4 regions of the Agrobacterium sp. 22-223-1 genome follow, and region 3 is predicted to be linked to each of the others. Evidence: predicted binding sites of a transcription regulator. Region 3 holds the regulator's gene; each other region holds the start of a gene.
The links. Region 3 encodes PhoB, which activates phosphate uptake and scavenging genes when phosphate is short. Its sites were predicted from a motif close to TGTCATNNANCTGTCAT; they were not measured.
Positions count from the first base shown of each region.

Region 1 (4,210 bases), 1.3 Mb from region 3:
ACGGCGGACGACGAAGCGCGTCTAAGGGCCGTGCGCGCCGCCGCACCTGAAGCGCGCATCATCATCGACGCCAATGAGGGCTGGAACGATTATAATATCGAATATTATCTGAGACTTGCGGCAGAGCTGAAGATATCGCTGATCGAGCAGCCGCTACCCGCCGGCAAGGATGACATCCTCGCCCGCATCGACCATCCGGTGCTGATCTGCGCCGATGAAAGCGTGCATTCCACCCGCGACCTCGCCGCCCTGCGCGACCGTTACGATGCGATCAACATCAAGCTCGACAAGACCGGTGGCCTGACCGAAGCGCTCATCATGAAGGCCGAGGCCGAAAGGCTCGGCTTCACCATCATGGTCGGCTGCATGCTCGGCACCTCGCTCGGCATGGCGCCGGCCGTGCTGGCGGCGCAGGGTACAGCCTTTGCCGATCTCGACGGACCGCTGTTGTTGGCGCAGGATCGTGAGCCGGGACTGGTTTATGAGGGTTCGCTGGTTTATCCGGCGCGGCCGGAACTGTGGGGGTAAGTCGCTGGTATTGGAAGCAGTGAGACAAAGTGATCCACAACGTCGCCCCTTGTTTCTTCTCCCCGCCGGGGAGAAGGTGGCCCGAAGGGTCGGATGAGGGGGAGAGGTCAACGATGGGCCGAGAGCTTGCCCCCTCATCCCGCTGCCGCGACCTTCTCCCCGGCGGGGAGAAGGCGAAAAAACGCACCCGCTCGCCTTAAATGACGGAAGGGCTCGTCTATGAGGAAGGCGTGGTTATCCGGCCCCGCCGGAATTGCAGAAGTCTCGCTCAGGCACCGCGCGCCAAGGCGGTATCTTCCGCATGCCTTACTCAAAGAGTCACAGGGAAGATTTTAGAACCTCTCCTCCGTCATGCCGGACCTGATCCGGCATCCAGCCACGGCGCGTCTGCGCGGTGAGAAGAGTCTTACGCGATCAAAGACTTGATCGCGCTGGATCCCGGCTCAAGGCCGGGATGACGGTGTGCGGATATTGCCACTCATCGAATGCGGCATTCCATACGAGCCTATCGTCAGCGCCCGTCAAACGCCCCAATTCAGGCCGCGTGCTTCCCGATCAGCCCCGGAATATCCACCGGCTCCATCTCGTCCGATGCCTGCTCGGCGGTAACGTCGCTCGTCTGCATCCAGGTGATCAGCTCGAAGCTGCCATCGGCGTTTTCGGCAATCGCCGTGCAGCTTTCCACCCAGTCGCCGGTGTTGATGTAGCGGATGCCGTCCATGTCTTCCATCACCGCATGGTGAATGTGGCCACAGATGACGCCGTCGACATTGTTGCGGCGCGCCTCTTCGGCCACCACGCGCTGGAATTCGCCGATGAAGTTGACGGCGTGCTTGACCTGAAGCTTGGCCCAGGCCGAAAACGACCAGTAAGGCAGGCCGATGCGGCGGCGCACGGCGGCGATGGCGATGTTGAGCGCAATCGCCGCATCATAGGCCCAGTCGCCGAGATAGGCGAGCAGGCGGGCGTTGCGCACCACCACGTCGAACTCGTCGCCATGGATGATGAGATACTTCTTGCCGTCGGCCGCCTCATGGATCATGCGTTCGGCCACTTCGATGCCGCCGAAATGCATGCCGGGAAATTCCCGCAGGAATTCATCGTGATTGCCGGGAATATAGACGATGCGCGTTCCCTTGCGGGCCTTGCGCAGAAGCTTCTGCACCACGTCGTTGCAGCCCTGCGGCCAGTACCAGCTGCGGCGCAGACGCCAGCCGTCGACGATGTCGCCGACGAGAATGATCGTCTCGGCCTCGTGATGTTTCAGGAAGTCGAGCAGATAGTCCGTCTTGGCCGCCTTGGAGCCAAGATGAACATCCGAAATGAAAAGCGTTCTGAACTGTCTGGTTTCGATTTGACCGGCCACGGATTTCATCCCCCTGTTCGGTTGCGTCCCTGCGGCTTTCTTACCTCTCAGAACCAGACTCGTGTTTCAGCAACATGACAGACGCCGGTTTTTATAGGGAATATGACGAAAGCCTTCACGAAAACGCGAATAAGCCATGGCCGCATTTGCATAAGGTACGGTCAAATAACGGCTGTACCACGGGGAAGTTTGTTGTATTCAGGGGGCCGGAATTGAACCAGACATGACGGTGGAAGAATGACCTCTCACGATAAGAACAACACGCCCGCCAACACGGCAAAGGCCGATATCGAGGAACAGGCGCTCTTTTTCCACCGCTATCCGCGCCCCGGCAAGCTGGAAATCCAGGCCACCAAGCCGCTCGGCAACCAGCGCGATCTGGCGCTTGCCTATTCGCCGGGTGTAGCCGCCCCCTGCCTCGCCATCCATGAAAATCCGGAAACGGCGGCGGAATATACCGCCCGCGCAAACCTCGTCGCCGTCATTTCCAACGGCACGGCAGTGCTCGGCCTCGGCAATATCGGCCCGCTCGCTTCCAAGCCGGTGATGGAAGGCAAGGCCGTTCTCTTCAAGAAATTCGCCGGCATTGACGTCTTCGATATCGAAATCGATGCGCCCGGCATCAACGACATGGTCTCCACCATCGCAGCGCTGGAGCCCACCTTCGGCGGCATCAACCTTGAGGACATCAAGGCGCCGGAATGTTTCGAGGTGGAACGTCAGCTGCGCGAAAAGATGAATATCCCGGTCTTCCACGATGACCAGCACGGCACCGCGATCATCGTCGCCGCCGCCGTCACCAATGCGTTGGAACTCGCCGGAAAATCGCTCTCGAGCGTCAAGATCGTCGCCTCGGGTGCAGGTGCGGCGGCGCTTGCCTGCCTCAACCTCCTCGTCGCCATGGGCGCGAAGAAAGAAAACATCTGGGTCCACGACATCGAAGGCCTCGTTTATGACGGCCGCAACACGCTGATGGACGAGTGGAAGGAAGTTTACGCCCAGAAGACCGACAAGCGCGTCCTGGCCGAAACCATCGACGGCGCCGACGTCTTCCTCGGCCTTTCCGCCGCCGGCGTGCTGAAGCCGGAACTCTTGGAGCGCATGGCGGAAAACCCGCTGATCCTGGCGCTTGCCAACCCCAATCCGGAAATCATGCCGGAGGCGGCGCGTGCGGCCCGTCCGGATGCGATGATCTGCACCGGCCGCTCGGATTTCCCGAACCAGGTCAACAACGTTCTCTGCTTCCCCTATATCTTCCGCGGCGCGCTCGATTGCGGCGCGACCACGATCAACGAGGAAATGAAGATGGCCGCCGTGCAGGCCATCGCCGAACTCGCGCGGGAGGAAGTCTCCGAAGTGGCCGCAAAGGCCTATAGCGGCGAAACGCCGGTCTTCGGCCCGAACTACCTCATCCCCTCGCCCTTCGATCCGCGCCTCATTCTGCGCATTGCGCCCGCCGTTGCCCGCGCTGCGGCCGCAAGCGGCGTCGCCGCCCGGCCGATCACCGATTTCGAAGCCTATCTCGACCAGCTGAACCGTTTCGTCTGGCGCTCCGGCTTCATCATGAAGCCGGTCTTCAATGCCGCCAAGGCCGCCGAAAAGAAGCGCATCATCTTTGCCGAGGGCGAAGACGAGCGCGTGCTGCGCGCCGCCCAGGTGCTTCTGGAAGAAGGCACCGGCATTCCGATCCTCATCGGCCGCCCGCAGATCATCGAAACGCGCCTGAAGCGCTTCGGCCTGCGCATTCGCCCGCATACGGATTTCGCCGTGGTCAACCCGGAAGACGATCCGCGCTACCGCGACTATGTCGATGACTATTTCGCCCTTGTCGGCCGCGTCGGCATCAACCCGGAAGCAGCCCGCACCATCGTGCGCACCAACACGACCGTCATCGGCGCACTGTCGGTGAAGCGCGGCGAAGCGGATGCGCTGATCTGCGGCCTCGAAGGCCGTTACGACCGCCACCTGCGCGACGTGAACCAGATCATCGGCAAGCAGGAAGGCGTGCGTTCCTTCGCCGGCCTCAGCCTGCTCATCACCCAGCAGGGTGCGCTGTTCCTGACCGACACTTTCGTGAATTACGATCCGACCTCCGAGGAAGTGGCGGAAATGGCCATTCTCGCGGCCAAGGAAATCCGCCGCTTCGGCATCACGCCGAAGATCGCCCTCGCCAGCCATTCCAATTTCGGCTCGCGCGATTCCGAAAGCGCCCGCAAGATGCGCCGTGCCCTGAAGATCGTGCAGGAAGCCGCACCGGAACTGGAAGTTGACGGCGAAATGCAGGGCGGTTCGGCCCTTTCGGAAGCGCTGCGCAAG
Region 1 is NZ_JBNWCN010000001.1:1,623,725-1,627,934, forward strand. It holds gene dgcA (N-acetyl-D-Glu racemase DgcA) at 1-528, shown strand, start outside; gene ACQZ60_RS08065 (UDP-2,3-diacylglucosamine diphosphatase) at 1,064-1,903, opposite strand; gene ACQZ60_RS08070 (NADP-dependent malic enzyme) at 2,132-4,210, shown strand, end outside.
Region 1: the regulator PhoB is predicted to act here: its motif matches at 1,958-1,974, upstream of ACQZ60_RS08065 (UDP-2,3-diacylglucosamine diphosphatase).

Region 2 (4,210 bases), 250 kb from region 3:
TGCTCTGCTTCTTCGCCTCCACCAACCTTGTCGGCGCCGGCCTCGTGCGCTTTGTGGTGCGCCGGGTCATGGAAGTGCTGCGCGCTTTTCCGGAAATCGTCGTCGCCGGGTTGCTCACCGCCATCCTGTCGATCGGTCCAATCGCCGCGATCATCGCGATTTCTGTCCACACGATCGGCGCTCTGGGCAAGCTGTTCTTCGAAGTGGTTGAAAATGCCGATATGAAGCCCGATGAAGGCCTGCGCGCCGCCGGCGCCAACTGGCTGGAGCGGGTGCGTTTCGCCATCGTACCGCAGGTTCTGCCCAATTTCGTGTCTTACGCGCTGCTGCGCGCCGAAATCAACGTGCGCGCCTCCACCATCATCGGTGCCGTGGGCGGCGGCGGCATCGGCGAGGTCTTCCGGCTTTCGATCGGTAACGATCATGCGTCGAAGACCTATGCCATCATCATCCTTCTGCTGATCACCATCATCGCCGTCGACCAGTTTTCCAGCTGGCTGCGTCGCAGGTTGATCGGCCATCAATCCTTCGAATTCGGACGGGGAGCGGCCTGATGTCGTCCAGCTTCATTCTCAACACCGCCGACCGCGAGAGGCTGACGGCCGCGCATCCGCAAGTGTTCAATCGCAGTTTCATGCAGCGATATGGCCTGCTCGTCGGCCTTCTCACTGTCACCGTTTATCTCATCGGCTGCTTTTTCTTCTTCAATGTCGGTCCGGCCTTCATGCAGGGCCGATGGGATCGTGCCTCGAGCTATATTCAGGACTGGTATTCCTGGCGCGCCCAGCCGCGCCTGCGTTTCGAAGACGGCAAGGTGGAGCCGCAATGGTCCAGCCGCGGACAATATCCGGTCGATGCAAAGATCGACTGGCTGCAGCCCCTGTCGGGCGGTGGCTACAGCGTCGTTTATGCGGGCCTGGAAAACCGCCTCGACGTGACCCCGACCCGGGTGGATGTCTATGTCGACGGCAAGAATTATCCCGTCATCATCAATGGAGAACAGGCCCAGGTATCCGACGATGTGCCGCAGGAAATCCAACAGGACGGCAACAAGGTTCTCGTGCATTTTGGTTTTGCCGGACAGGCGGAAATCCGCACCAGCCAGGTCTATGTCCAGCGCCGCTTCCTTGGATGGGCGAATTTCCTGTTCGACACCACATCGGAATTCTGGGGCAAGGGCTATGGCGAACTCGCCGCTCTCGCGCTGTGGGGAGAAAGGCTCGATCCCGAGCGCTCCAATATCGGCCATATGGTGGATGATTTCCTCGACAACAGCGTCTGGCAACATGCCGATATTCTTTCCAAGCTGATGCAGACGCTGGTCATGGCCTTTGTGGGCACGCTGTTCGGCACGCTCGTCGCCCTGCCGCTCGCCTTCATCGCCGCGCGCAACATTACCGCCAACAGGGCCGCAAATTGGGGCATGAAGCGGCTGTTCGACTTCCTGCGTTCCATCGACATGCTGATCTGGGCCCTGTTCTTCACCCGCAGCTTCGGTCCCGGACCGATCCCCGGCATCGCCGCGATCTTCTTCACCGATACCGGTGCGCTCGGCAAGGTCTATGCCGAGGCGCTGGAAAATGTCGACGACAAGCAGCGCGAAGGCGTCAAATCGGTCGGCGCTTCCCCGATTGCCGTCAACCGCTTCGGTGTGCTGCCGCAGGTCCTGCCGGTCTTCATTTCGCAGTCACTCTATTTCTGGGAAAGCAACACCCGCTCCGCCACGATCATCGGCGCGGTGGGCGCGGGCGGCATCGGCCTGAAACTGCTGGAAGCGATGGGCACCAATGCCGACTGGGACAAGGTCGCCTATATGGTCCTGCTCATCCTCTTCGTCGTTTTCCTGTTCGACCACATCTCCAATTCGCTGCGTTCACGCCTGATCGGCAAAACACAACACTAAGTCTGAAGGGATGGAATGGCGAACGTCGTAATGATGTTCGTCATCTCCGCCGGACACTTGCGCGGTCCCGATTTATGCCGCCCCTATCCCGTCATCATCTCTGCCTGTGTCTTCAGCACATTCGGAAGCTTGCCGCATTTCCAAGGCGCTTTTTTCCTTCGGCATCATCATTCTGTCACGGAAACCAATTACCTCGCACTCCTGACCTTGCGGGAAGCCGGCGAGTCACGCCAAATAGCTTCTCATCCCTGGTCTCCCATGACACTGAAGAGTGCTTGCCGTGCGCTATGCCATCTATTTTTCTCCGGCTAAAGATCACCCGCTAACTGAGGCAGCGTCACGCTGGCTGGGCCGCGACGCATTTTCCGGCACGCTGCATGACGACCACGACGACTATGCCGACATGACGGAGGAGCCACGCCGTTACGGTTTCCACGCGACCCTGAAGGCTCCTTTCGAACTTGCCGAAAAATATAGCGAAGCGGAGCTGCTCACGGCCTTCGAAGATTTCGCGGCCAGCCAGTCCACCTTCGAAATTCCGCGTGTCGTCGTCGGTGCACTCGGGCCCTTTTTCGCACTGATCCCGGACCGCACCTATCAGCCGCTGCAGGATTTTGCCGCCGAGATCGTCGATCATTTCGACCGGTTTCGCGCGCCTCTGTCCGAGACCGATATTGCCCGTCGGCGACCACAGATGCTGACGGAGAGCCAGCGGCAAAATCTGTCGCTCTGGGGTTATCCCCATGTCATGGATGATTTCCGTTTTCACATGACGCTGACCGGCCGCATCGACGAGAGCGAGCAGCCCGCCATGCACGAGGTGCTTTCGGCGCGGTTTTCCGAATTCACCGATCGACCTCTCAGCATTTCCAGCCTCGCTTTGTTCATTGAAGAAACGCGCGGCGCGCCCTTTACCGTTCATAGCTGGCACCCCCTTGGCCAGCCACCAAAGAAAGATGCGAACCCATGACCGAGCACGCCCTTTCCAATGCCCGTATCGTTCTGGAAGACGATATTATTCTGGGCTCAGTCCTGATCCGTGACGGCAAGATCGCCGATATCAGCGAAGGTGCTTCCAAAACCGGCGAAGACCTGGAAGGTGATTATTTGATCCCGGGTCTGGTGGAACTGCATACCGACCATCTTGAGCAGCATTATTCACCGCGCCCCGGCGTGATCTGGGACAAGATCGCCGCCATTCAGGCCCATGACGCACAGGTGGCCGCCTCCGGCATCACCACCGTATTCGACTGCCTGCGGCTCGGCTCGGATGAAGACGGCGGCTTCAAGAAGGGTGAAATGCGCGAAATGGCTGACGCCATCGAGGCCGCGGCAGATCAGAACCGCCTTCGTTCGGATCACCTGCTGCATCTGCGCTGTGAAGTCGCTTCCTCGGATGTGCTGGAACATTTCGAAGATTTCGAAACCGATCCGCGCGTGCGGCTGATTTCCCTGATGGACCACTCCCCGGGGCAGCGCCAGTTCCAGTCGATGGATCAATATATCTTCTATTACCAGAAGAAGCGTGGGCTGAGCGACGAGGCTTTCGCCGAGTTCGTGCGGCGTCGGCAGGCGGCGTCGGCGGAATATTCCGCCAAGCACCGCGATTATCTGGCCGCCCGCTGCGCCGAGCGCGGCATTACGGTCGCAAGCCATGACGACGCCACCGAAGCGCACGTCGGCGAGGCTATCGGCCACGGCGTGAAGCTGGCGGAATTCCCCACCAGCGTCGAGGCCGCAAAAGCTTCGCACAGCGCCGGTATGAGCGTGCTGATGGGCGCGCCGAACATCGTTCGCGGCAAGTCCCACTCCGGCAACATCGCCGCCCGCGACCTCGCGGAGATCGGCGTGCTGGATGTTCTTTCTTCCGACTATGTGCCCTTCAGCCTGCTCTTCGCGCCATTCCTGCTCGCCGATCAGGTAGAAGCCATCAGCCTGCCGGAAGCGCTGCGCATGGTCACCGCCACGCCGGCGCGCACCGTCGGCCTTCTCGATCGCGGTCGTATCGCGACGGGATTGCGGGCCGATCTGGTCCGGGTTCACCGCGAGGATGGTGTGCCGGTCGCCCGTTCCGTCTGGCGTCAGGGCAAGCGCGTGGCATGACCGATGATGGGCAGGATAGCCGGCGCGCGGCATCGCCCGGCACGATGATCGTGATTGTCGGCCCGAGCGGGGCCGGCAAGGACACGCTGATGGACTATGCCGCAGCGCGACTGTGTGGGCGGCCGGGCTTTCACTTCACCCGCCGCGTCATTACCCGCAGCGGCGATGCGGGGGGTGAAAACCACGATGCCGTTTCGATGCACG
Region 2 is NZ_JBNWCN010000001.1:109,352-113,561, reverse strand. It holds gene phnE (phosphonate ABC transporter, permease protein PhnE) at 1-554, shown strand, start outside; gene phnE (phosphonate ABC transporter, permease protein PhnE) at 554-1,903, shown strand; gene ACQZ60_RS00520 (DUF1045 domain-containing protein) at 2,184-2,873, shown strand; gene ACQZ60_RS00515 (alpha-D-ribose 1-methylphosphonate 5-triphosphate diphosphatase) at 2,870-4,006, shown strand; gene phnN (phosphonate metabolism protein/1,5-bisphosphokinase (PRPP-forming) PhnN) at 4,003-4,210, shown strand, end outside.
Region 2: the regulator PhoB is predicted to act here: its motif matches at 2,066-2,082, upstream of ACQZ60_RS00520 (DUF1045 domain-containing protein).

Region 3 (4,210 bases):
CAGATATCGTTCGCCGCTTTCCGTGAACAGCCAGACGCCCTCGCCTCGCTCGAAGCGCAGGGGGGCTCTTGCAAACGTATCGAACAATGGCGCGGCGGCTTCGGCCATGGCTGTATCACTCCTTGCGCGGATGCGCTGTCAGACGGTTGTCAATAGGCTTCCGGGGTTATCCCTTGCCTGAAAATCAAAAATGCCGCCTCGCGGCGGCAGGGGCACTATTGTCACTTCGCCTGCCGATGTCAACAAAAGTCCGCGTTTCCCGGGCTTCTCAAGCCCTAGTAGGTAGCGACGGACGAGGCCCAAGGTGTTGCCTTTCAGACTCAACTCGCCAGCAAGTTGGGGAAAACCGGAAAATCGATTCGAGATGATTCCCGCGACTCTTGCCACGGAGTCTGCGTGGCACTAGGTTAATCGCTAATTACTAGACTGCATTGCGGCGGAACTAGTCACCAAAAATCAGGCAGAAACCACGCTCGCGGCACGCCCGCGAGGCGGAGAAGGATTCTGCCGACATTATACGCGACAAGCGGAGAAGCGGCATGAACTGGACAGACGAACGGGTCGAAAAACTCAAGAAATTGTGGTCCGAGGGGCTTAGCGCCAGCCAGATAGCAGCACAGCTGGGCGGTGTCAGCCGCAATGCCGTCATCGGCAAGGTCCATCGCCTCAACCTGCCGGGACGCGTGAAGGCCGGCGGCCCGGTCACGTCGGCGCGTTCCGCGCCCAAGCGCACCGCCGCCCCTGCCCCGCGCGCGACGAATTTCGCGACCCGCGTCAGCGCAGCACCTGCACGCGCCTTGAACCGCTCGAGCGCGGCAACCGCGCTGCACGAGGAGATCGATATCGAGACCGCCGAAGTTCTCGATTACGTTCCCTCCAAAAATGTCGTTACACCGATTTCCCGCCGCCTGACGCTGACGGAACTGACGGAGCGCACCTGCAAGTGGCCGGTCGGCGATCCGCTGAAGGATGATTTCCATTTCTGCGGTTGTGAAGCACTGGAATCTTCGCCCTATTGCAAGTTCCATGCAAAGCTCGCCTACCAGCCGGTAAGCGAGCGTCGCAAGGCTTGAGTGTTGCGGCACGCATTCGACACTCAAAAACTACGGGCCTTCGGGCCCGTTTTTTTATGGCAAAACTCAAGGTGGTTCCGGAATAGAGCGCACGCTGTCTAAGAGGCGCTCCCAATCCCTGTTCTCGCGCATTCTCCGGATGTAAAACCGCGATGCGCCCTTGCGGCAAGTGCTCTGAATTTGTCGGCGACGTGCCGCGCCCTTTCTCCTGTCAGGGTTTCACCGCGCAATCCGGCTTTCAGCAGACCGTCTGTCACCTTCAAAAGAACAAGGATACGCGTTTGCGGAAGGTTCAAAATCGAAAGGCCCGACACCATTCCGGTATCGGGCCTTCTGATTTTTTGGGAGTTTATCCCAAGTGAAACCATCGGTTTCGGTTTTCTCAGGCTTCCATTGAATATCCGGCGCCGCGCACGGTGCGGATGACATCCTGCATATGCGAAAAATTGAGCGCCTTGCGCAGGCGTCCGACATGCACGTCGACGGTGCGCTCATCCACATAGATATCGTGACCCCAGACGCCATCCAGCAATTGCGAGCGGGAAAACACCCGGCCGGGAGAGGTCATCAGGAATTCCAGCAGGCGGAACTCCGTCGGGCCGAGGCGCACTTCGCGGCTCTTGCGGTGAACGCGATGGGTCTCGCGATCCAGTTCGATATCGCCGCATTTCAGCACCGAAGACAAAACCTCGGGGCGGGCGCGGCGCAGCATCGCCTTGACGCGGGCCATGAGTTCCGGTGTCGAGAACGGCTTGACGACATAATCGTCGGCGCCGGTGGCAAGACCGCGAACCCGCTCGCTTTCCTCGCCGCGCGCCGTCAGCATGATGATGGGCAGGCGCTCGGTTTCCGGCCGCATCCTGAGCCGACGGCACAGTTCGATACCGGAAACGCCGGGAAGCATCCAATCCAGGATCAGAAGGTCCGGAATACGTTCCTGCAGCCTGATTTCTGCCTCGTCTCCACGGGGTATCGTGTCGACATCATATCCCTCAGCCTCGAGATTGTAACGAAGCAGGACGCTCAGCGCTTCCTCGTCTTCCACAACTGCAATCTTGGGCACCATATACTAACTCCGCAAGCCGCTGCCTGTCTGTTACTCGGTCACCGAACCGAGGGTGTTGGAACTGTCGTCCTTCGGACGCTCGCCTTCCGGCTGGCTGCCGGTGGTCATGTAATAGATCGTCTCGGCAATATTGGTGGCGTGGTCGCCGATACGCTCGATGTTCTTGGCGCAGAACAGAAGATGCGTGCAGGTGGTGATGTTGCGCGGATCTTCCATCATGTAGGTCAAAAGCTCACGGAAGAGCGACGTGTACATGGCGTCGATTTCCTCGTCGCGCTCGCGAATGGCATTGGCCTTCTCGGCGGAACGCGTGGAATAGACGTCCAGCACTTCCTTGAGCTGTACCAGCGCCAGTTCCGACAGGTGCTCGATGCCACGGGCGAGCTTGCGCGGCACGCCGGTGCCGGCAACCGCGATGACGCGCTTGGCGGTGTTCTTGCCAAGGTCGCCGACGCGCTCAAGGTCAGCTGCAATACGCAGGGTGCCGATGATCTCGCGAAGGTCTGCCGCCATCGGCTGGCGTTTGGCGATGGTGACGATGGCCTTGTCGCCGATCTCGCGCTCGGCGTGGTCGAGGATCGCATCGTCGGAAATGACCTTCTGGGCGAGCGCGGCATCGGAATTGACGAGCGCACGCACGGCGTCGGCGCACATCTGCTCCGCAAGACCGCCCATTTCGGCGATGCGGCGCGTCAGAAACTTCAATTCATCGTCATAAACGGAAACGATGTGCGAATGGGTCGTTGTCTGTGTCATGGTCTAGTCCTCCGGCTTGGCCTGCATGCGCGTACCCGGAAGCGGGCACGGCAGAAGCACCAGTCTTGTTCGGTTTCGATAAAGCGCCGGCCGGGATCAGCCGAAGCGGCCCATGATGTAATCCTGCGTGCGCTGGTCGTCCGGATTGGTGAACATCTTGTCGGTTTCGTTTTCCTCGACAAGATGACCAAGATGGAACATGGCCGTGCGTTGGGAAACACGCGCCGCCTGCTGCATGGAGTGCGTGACGATGACGATGGTGTAATTGGTGCGCAGCTCGTGGATCAATTCTTCGACCTTTGCGGTCGCAATCGGGTCGAGAGCCGAGCAGGGCTCGTCCATCAGGATCACTTCCGGGCTGACGGCAACTGCGCGTGCGATGCACAGACGCTGCTGCTGACCGCCGGAAAGACCGGTGCCGGATTCGTGCAGACGATCCTTGACCTCGTTCCAGAGACCCGCTTTCTGCAGGCTCTGCTCAACGATCTGGTCCATATCCGCCTTGTTGCGGGCGAGACCATGGATGCGCGGACCGTAGGAAATGTTTTCGTAGATCGACTTCGGGAAGGGGTTCGGCTTCTGGAACACCATGCCGACACGGGCGCGCAATTCCACGACGTCAATCGCCTGATCGTAGATATCGTCGGTGTCGAGCGTGATCTTGCCGGTGACCCGGCAACCGTCGATCGTGTCGTTCATACGGTTCAGGGTACGCAGGAAGGTGGATTTGCCGCAGCCGGACGGGCCGATAAGCGCCGTCACTGTATTTTCCCGAACGTTGAGGTTCACGTCGTAAAGCGCGCGCTTTTCGCCGTAATAAACCGAAACGTCCTTGCCGATCATCTTGTATGAGACTTCATTCATTTTCTTGTCCAGCGCCTTTTCAACTGCTGCTTCCGACAACATGTTCATTGCTCAAGCTCCCTCTACCAGCGCCGTTCGAAGCGGCGACGCAACAGGATTGCGCCAACATTCATGACGATGAGGAACAGAAGCAGGATGATGATAGCGCCGGATGTCCTTTCGACAAAGGCGCGCTCGGCTTCGTTCGCCCACATGTAAATCTGCACCGGCAGGGCCGTGGACGGATCCATCGGCGTTGTCGGATAATTCGCAACGAATGCCACCATGCCGATCAAGAGCAGCGGCGCCGTTTCACCCAGCGCGTGGGCGAGGCCGATGATGGTACCGGTCAGAATGCCGGGCATGGCGAGCGGCAGCACATGGTGGAAGATCGTCTGCATCTTGGAAGCGCCGAGACCGAGGGCGGCGGCGCGGATAGACGGCGGCACGGCTTTCAGGGCAGCGCGCGTCG
Region 3 is NZ_JBNWCN010000001.1:363,483-367,692, reverse strand. It holds gene ACQZ60_RS01820 (aspartate aminotransferase family protein) at 1-108, opposite strand, end outside; gene ACQZ60_RS01815 (GcrA family cell cycle regulator) at 540-1,073, shown strand; gene phoB (phosphate regulon transcriptional regulator PhoB) at 1,456-2,139, opposite strand; gene phoU (phosphate signaling complex protein PhoU) at 2,170-2,895, opposite strand; gene pstB (phosphate ABC transporter ATP-binding protein PstB) at 2,992-3,807, opposite strand; gene pstA (phosphate ABC transporter permease PstA) at 3,822-4,210, opposite strand, start outside.

Region 4 (4,210 bases), 1.7 Mb from region 3:
TGCGGATCGGTATCGGAAAATTTCGGCCTGGAAACGGATGCGGTTTCCAGCAGGTCATAGCTGGTGGAGGTGCAGCCGCCGATCAACAGCAAAGCCGACAATAGTGCCGATAAACGCAGCCGCATTGAAACCCTGATGAAAGTGTTGCCCATCCCGCGGCCGCAAAACGGCGCGCCGTATCTCCCGATTTACGCATAACATGGTAAACAAGCGGTTATGGCAAGGGCAAAGGTGCTTTTTGCATCTCGCAAGCCGCTGGATTTGAAGCGATTTGCGATTTTTACTGCTGAAACCTCGCCGGGCGGAGCCTTGAAGGCTACGCCACGGGCGTGCAGACGGGTTTCGCAATCCACCGGGAATCAGGCGTCGGCCAAGATACGGTGGATTTTCGGCTGCTGCGCTTCGGCAACCGGAAGCGTGATGACAGCCCGCCAGGCATAACCCCGGGCGATTTCCTCGAATTCGAGATTACCGTCAAAACGGCCGGCCATATTGGCCAGAACATAGCGGAGATTGGCGCGGGGCGTGACGTGGAAACGGGTAAGCCAGGCTTGCAGAAGGGTGCGGAACCACTTCGGCAATTGTTCCTGCTGGCCGAAATCGACGATATGCAGCGAGCCGCCGGGTTTCAGCGCCGTAAGCGCCTGTTCGATCGCCTTTTCCCAGTCCGGTATCATCGACAGCGCATAGGGGATCATGACGCGGTCGAAGCCGTCGGGCTGGCCGAATTCGGAGGCGCGAAAAGCGGTGGCGTCGGCCACGCGCAGAATGGGGCGTTCCGCCTTGCCGGCGAAATTCTCGGCTGCGGTCAGCAGCATTTCGGCCGAAATGTCTAGGCCGAACAGTCTTGCCTGCGGAAATTTGCGGCTGGCCAGCAGCAGGTTGCGGCCGGTGCCGCAGCCGACTTCTAACAGCGTGCCGCCCTTCGGCACGTCGAGGCCGGAAATGGTCCGGTCACGGCCGAGAAGGTAATATTTGCGGGTGATATCGTAGATATGCCGCTGGTGGCGATACATGCGGTCCATCAGGCTCGCATGCGCGCTGTCTGCAAGGCCCACATTCTCGCCGACGGTTTTCATGCCATAGCCCTCTGATAGATATGGAAGCCGCCGTAGATGGCCGAGCGGTCCATGGCGTTGAGCTCATTGGAGCGCTCTTCGAGATAGACCCACTGGTTGCGGATATCGGGCGAAAGCCGGCCTTCGATGACGCTCTTTTCGGCCGCGGTGCGGAAGATGACGCGCGCGCCCGATGCGGCGGTGCGGCTGATCTGCGACCACAATTCGTTGAGCTGTGTGTCCGTCATCCAGTCCTGCGCATCGAGGAGGATATAACGGTCGACGGCGCTTGCCGGCTTTCTGGACAGAAGCTCGGTATAGGTGGCGTGGTGCACCGCGACGCGGGCCGTGTTGTTGCGGATCGTCTCGTAATATTCCGGCTTGAGATAGGCGGGCAGCGCGCCCTCATGCGGTTCGGGATAGCGGCGCGCAAAGGCCTGCCAGGCGAAATAATTATCGCTGAGCGGGAAGTTGCAGGCGAGCTTTTCCAGCCGCTCCTTCAGCACGGATGCAACCGTGCCATTGGCGGAAAGGCTGGCCAGCTCGTCATATTGCCGAGGCGGAATGCCGAGGCCGAAGAGCGAGCTTTTGCGCTTCGTCAGCCAGCGCACGACCGGCTTGTCGAACAGCGGTGCCACCTTGCTGTCGAAAAACTGGCGCTGTTCGTCCAGCGTGCGGGTCTTGGCCATTTCGGTGAGTTTCACGCCGTGCAGCCGGGCCATGAGATGGCCGGCGCCGATGAAACGGCCGAGCAGGCCGGTGCGATAGATATTCCTGTCGAAGACAGAGATGCGGCGGCGGCCGGAAAGGGTGCGCTTCGACCAGTAAGCCTTGGTCGTGGCGTCGAGATGCTCGGCGATGAAGCGGTCGTAGCCGTGGCTGTTGCTGCGCGTATTGGCGCGGCCGAAGTGACGCACCACGTCCTGATGGGCAGGCAGATGGCGGAAGGCGGCGAGCTTCAGCTTGTTCAGCGCGATGTGGTGCGGGTTGAGGTCCACGACATCGATGCTGGCCGGATTGCGCGAGAGATAGGCCAGCATGTTGCAGCCGCCCGAGCCGATGGTGACGATGCGATGACCTTCGCCAAGCTCCATCGCTTCCATGTCGATTTCCGGGTCTTCCCATATCTGCGGATAGACGAGGCCGGAAAAGAGGACGCCGAAGAAGCGCTCGGACAGACCGCTTTTGGAGAGTGCCTTGTGCTGGAGCAATGCGGACTTCAGTTTCGTGTTCTTGCTGAAGCCGGTCTTGGGTGCCGCACTCGTCATATGTTCACCTCTCAGTCGATTGAGAGGCGTCTACAGCCGTGACACTACAATTTGATGACAGGGGCTGTGGGCAAAGGCGGGGAATAGGGGTGTCGGTGGAAAACCAGCCCGCGCCGCCCAATCAGGATGACGAAATGAAAATACCCGGCGGCTTAAGAAAAGCCGCGCGGCTGCATTCGCATAACAGAGCCGGAGGCCATCACTTGCGCAGAACGTGCAGCATGCCCTTGCGCTTGGCGTCGTAATAATAACCGCGCGCGTAAAGCCGGACTGCGTTGTCGCGGTCGTTGCCTGCCACAACCCATGCGCCGCGCAGATATTTGACGGCGTATTTGAGGTTGGTTTCGGCATCGAACAGGCCGGAGGCGGGGCCATCGAAGCCCATGGAGCGGGCCGTGGCGTGCCGGATCTGCATCAGGCCGAAATTGCCGCTGCTATAGGCGCCGGGATTATACATGCTTTCGCGCCGCACCACGCGGTGAACCAGATCTTCCGGCACATCATACATGGTGGCGTATTTGGTAATAAGGCCGCTCAGCTTTTCGCGTCCGGCCGGGGCCGAATTGAGCGGCGTCGTCATCGATTCGTTCTGGCGGATGGCGGCCAGCGCGGCATTGGTCGGGCCGGCGGCATAGGCCAGAACCGTGCTGTCCGGCTTCGGCAGCGGAATGACTTTGCGTTCCGCAGTCAGCTCGGTGCCGATGGAGGGCGAACCGGGCGGCGGCGGTGCGGGCGGGAAGCTGCCCTTGACGGCAACCACCTGCGGCAGATCGGCAGCGGCATTGTGGGCAGCCGGCTTGGCCGCCACGTCAGCCGTTTCGATGGCTGCGGCCGCCGCAGTGGCGCTTGTCGGTGCGAGCGCCGTGGCCGTGGTCGGCGCAGATGTCGTCACACCAGCTTGGGCGACTTCGTTCTGCTGCGGCTGCATCTGGGCGGCGATGGCTGCGGCTGCAGCAATTTCAGAAGCCGGCGGCAGCGCCACGCGTCCGCCCTTAACGGCGACGGCGGTAGGAAGTGCTGCAGGCTGGGAAGGGGTTGTGGTTTCGGCGGTCTGCACCGTTGCTGCTGCCGGGGTCGCGCCCGCTGCTGCTTCGGCCGTTGCCGGCTGCGCCGATGTTTGCGCAGGAGTGGTCGCGGGATTGACTGTTGCGATCTTCGGGCCGTTCGGCCCTTCCTTTGCGGTATATTCGACGCTGGTGCATGCGCTTAATGCCAGTGCCAGACCCACGGTGGAAGACAGAAGAAGTGCACTTCTTCCGCGGAATTTTCCCGAATTTCGCATGTTGCCGCCTTCGTTATGCCTGTCTTTCGATACCCCCGCGTCGAGCGAAGCAGGCAGTGTCCCGTCGCGCCTTCATTAACCTATTGTAAGGATAGCGGCAAGCCGGGACGTTTCTCCCCGGCTTTCGGGCGGTTTTTCAGGCCGCGATGCGCCTGTATCCGGCGCTGACGGCGCGGCCGGAAATGAAGTGGGTGCGGTATTTCGGTCGGATTTTCTTATCGCCCGACATGCGGCGCACCATCGCCAGAGTAGGCCCGGCAAACAGCGCCTGCGCGGTCAGAATCACCAGCGCCAGAAGCAGGATGGCGGCTTGCGCCGTGGCAAGCGTTTCAATTGCATTGCCGGAGGTGGACACGAATTGCGGCAGCAACGCCAGAAAGAAAGCGAAGTAGCGCGGGCGCAGGGCGGCAATGGCGTAACAATCGCGGAAAATGCCGCTCCAGGATTTGCCCGGAAGATTGTCATTATCGGCATTGGCGGCCTGGGCGGCAGGCGTGGCGAAGGTCCACAGAAGGAACAGCATCAGCCAGCCGATGCCGGCCCATTGCACGATTTCCACGAAGGATTGCGGCAGCCAGGCGAGACCGGCCACCGGAATGGCG
Region 4 is NZ_JBNWCN010000001.1:2,095,354-2,099,563, reverse strand. It holds gene ACQZ60_RS10450 (glycoside hydrolase family 25 protein) at 1-125, opposite strand, end outside; gene ACQZ60_RS10445 (class I SAM-dependent methyltransferase) at 360-1,079, opposite strand; gene ACQZ60_RS10440 (BtaA family protein) at 1,076-2,326, opposite strand; gene ACQZ60_RS10435 (transglycosylase SLT domain-containing protein) at 2,526-3,608, opposite strand; gene ACQZ60_RS10430 (LysE family translocator) at 3,745-4,210, opposite strand, start outside.
Region 4: the regulator PhoB is predicted to act here: its motif matches at 2,370-2,386, upstream of ACQZ60_RS10440 (BtaA family protein).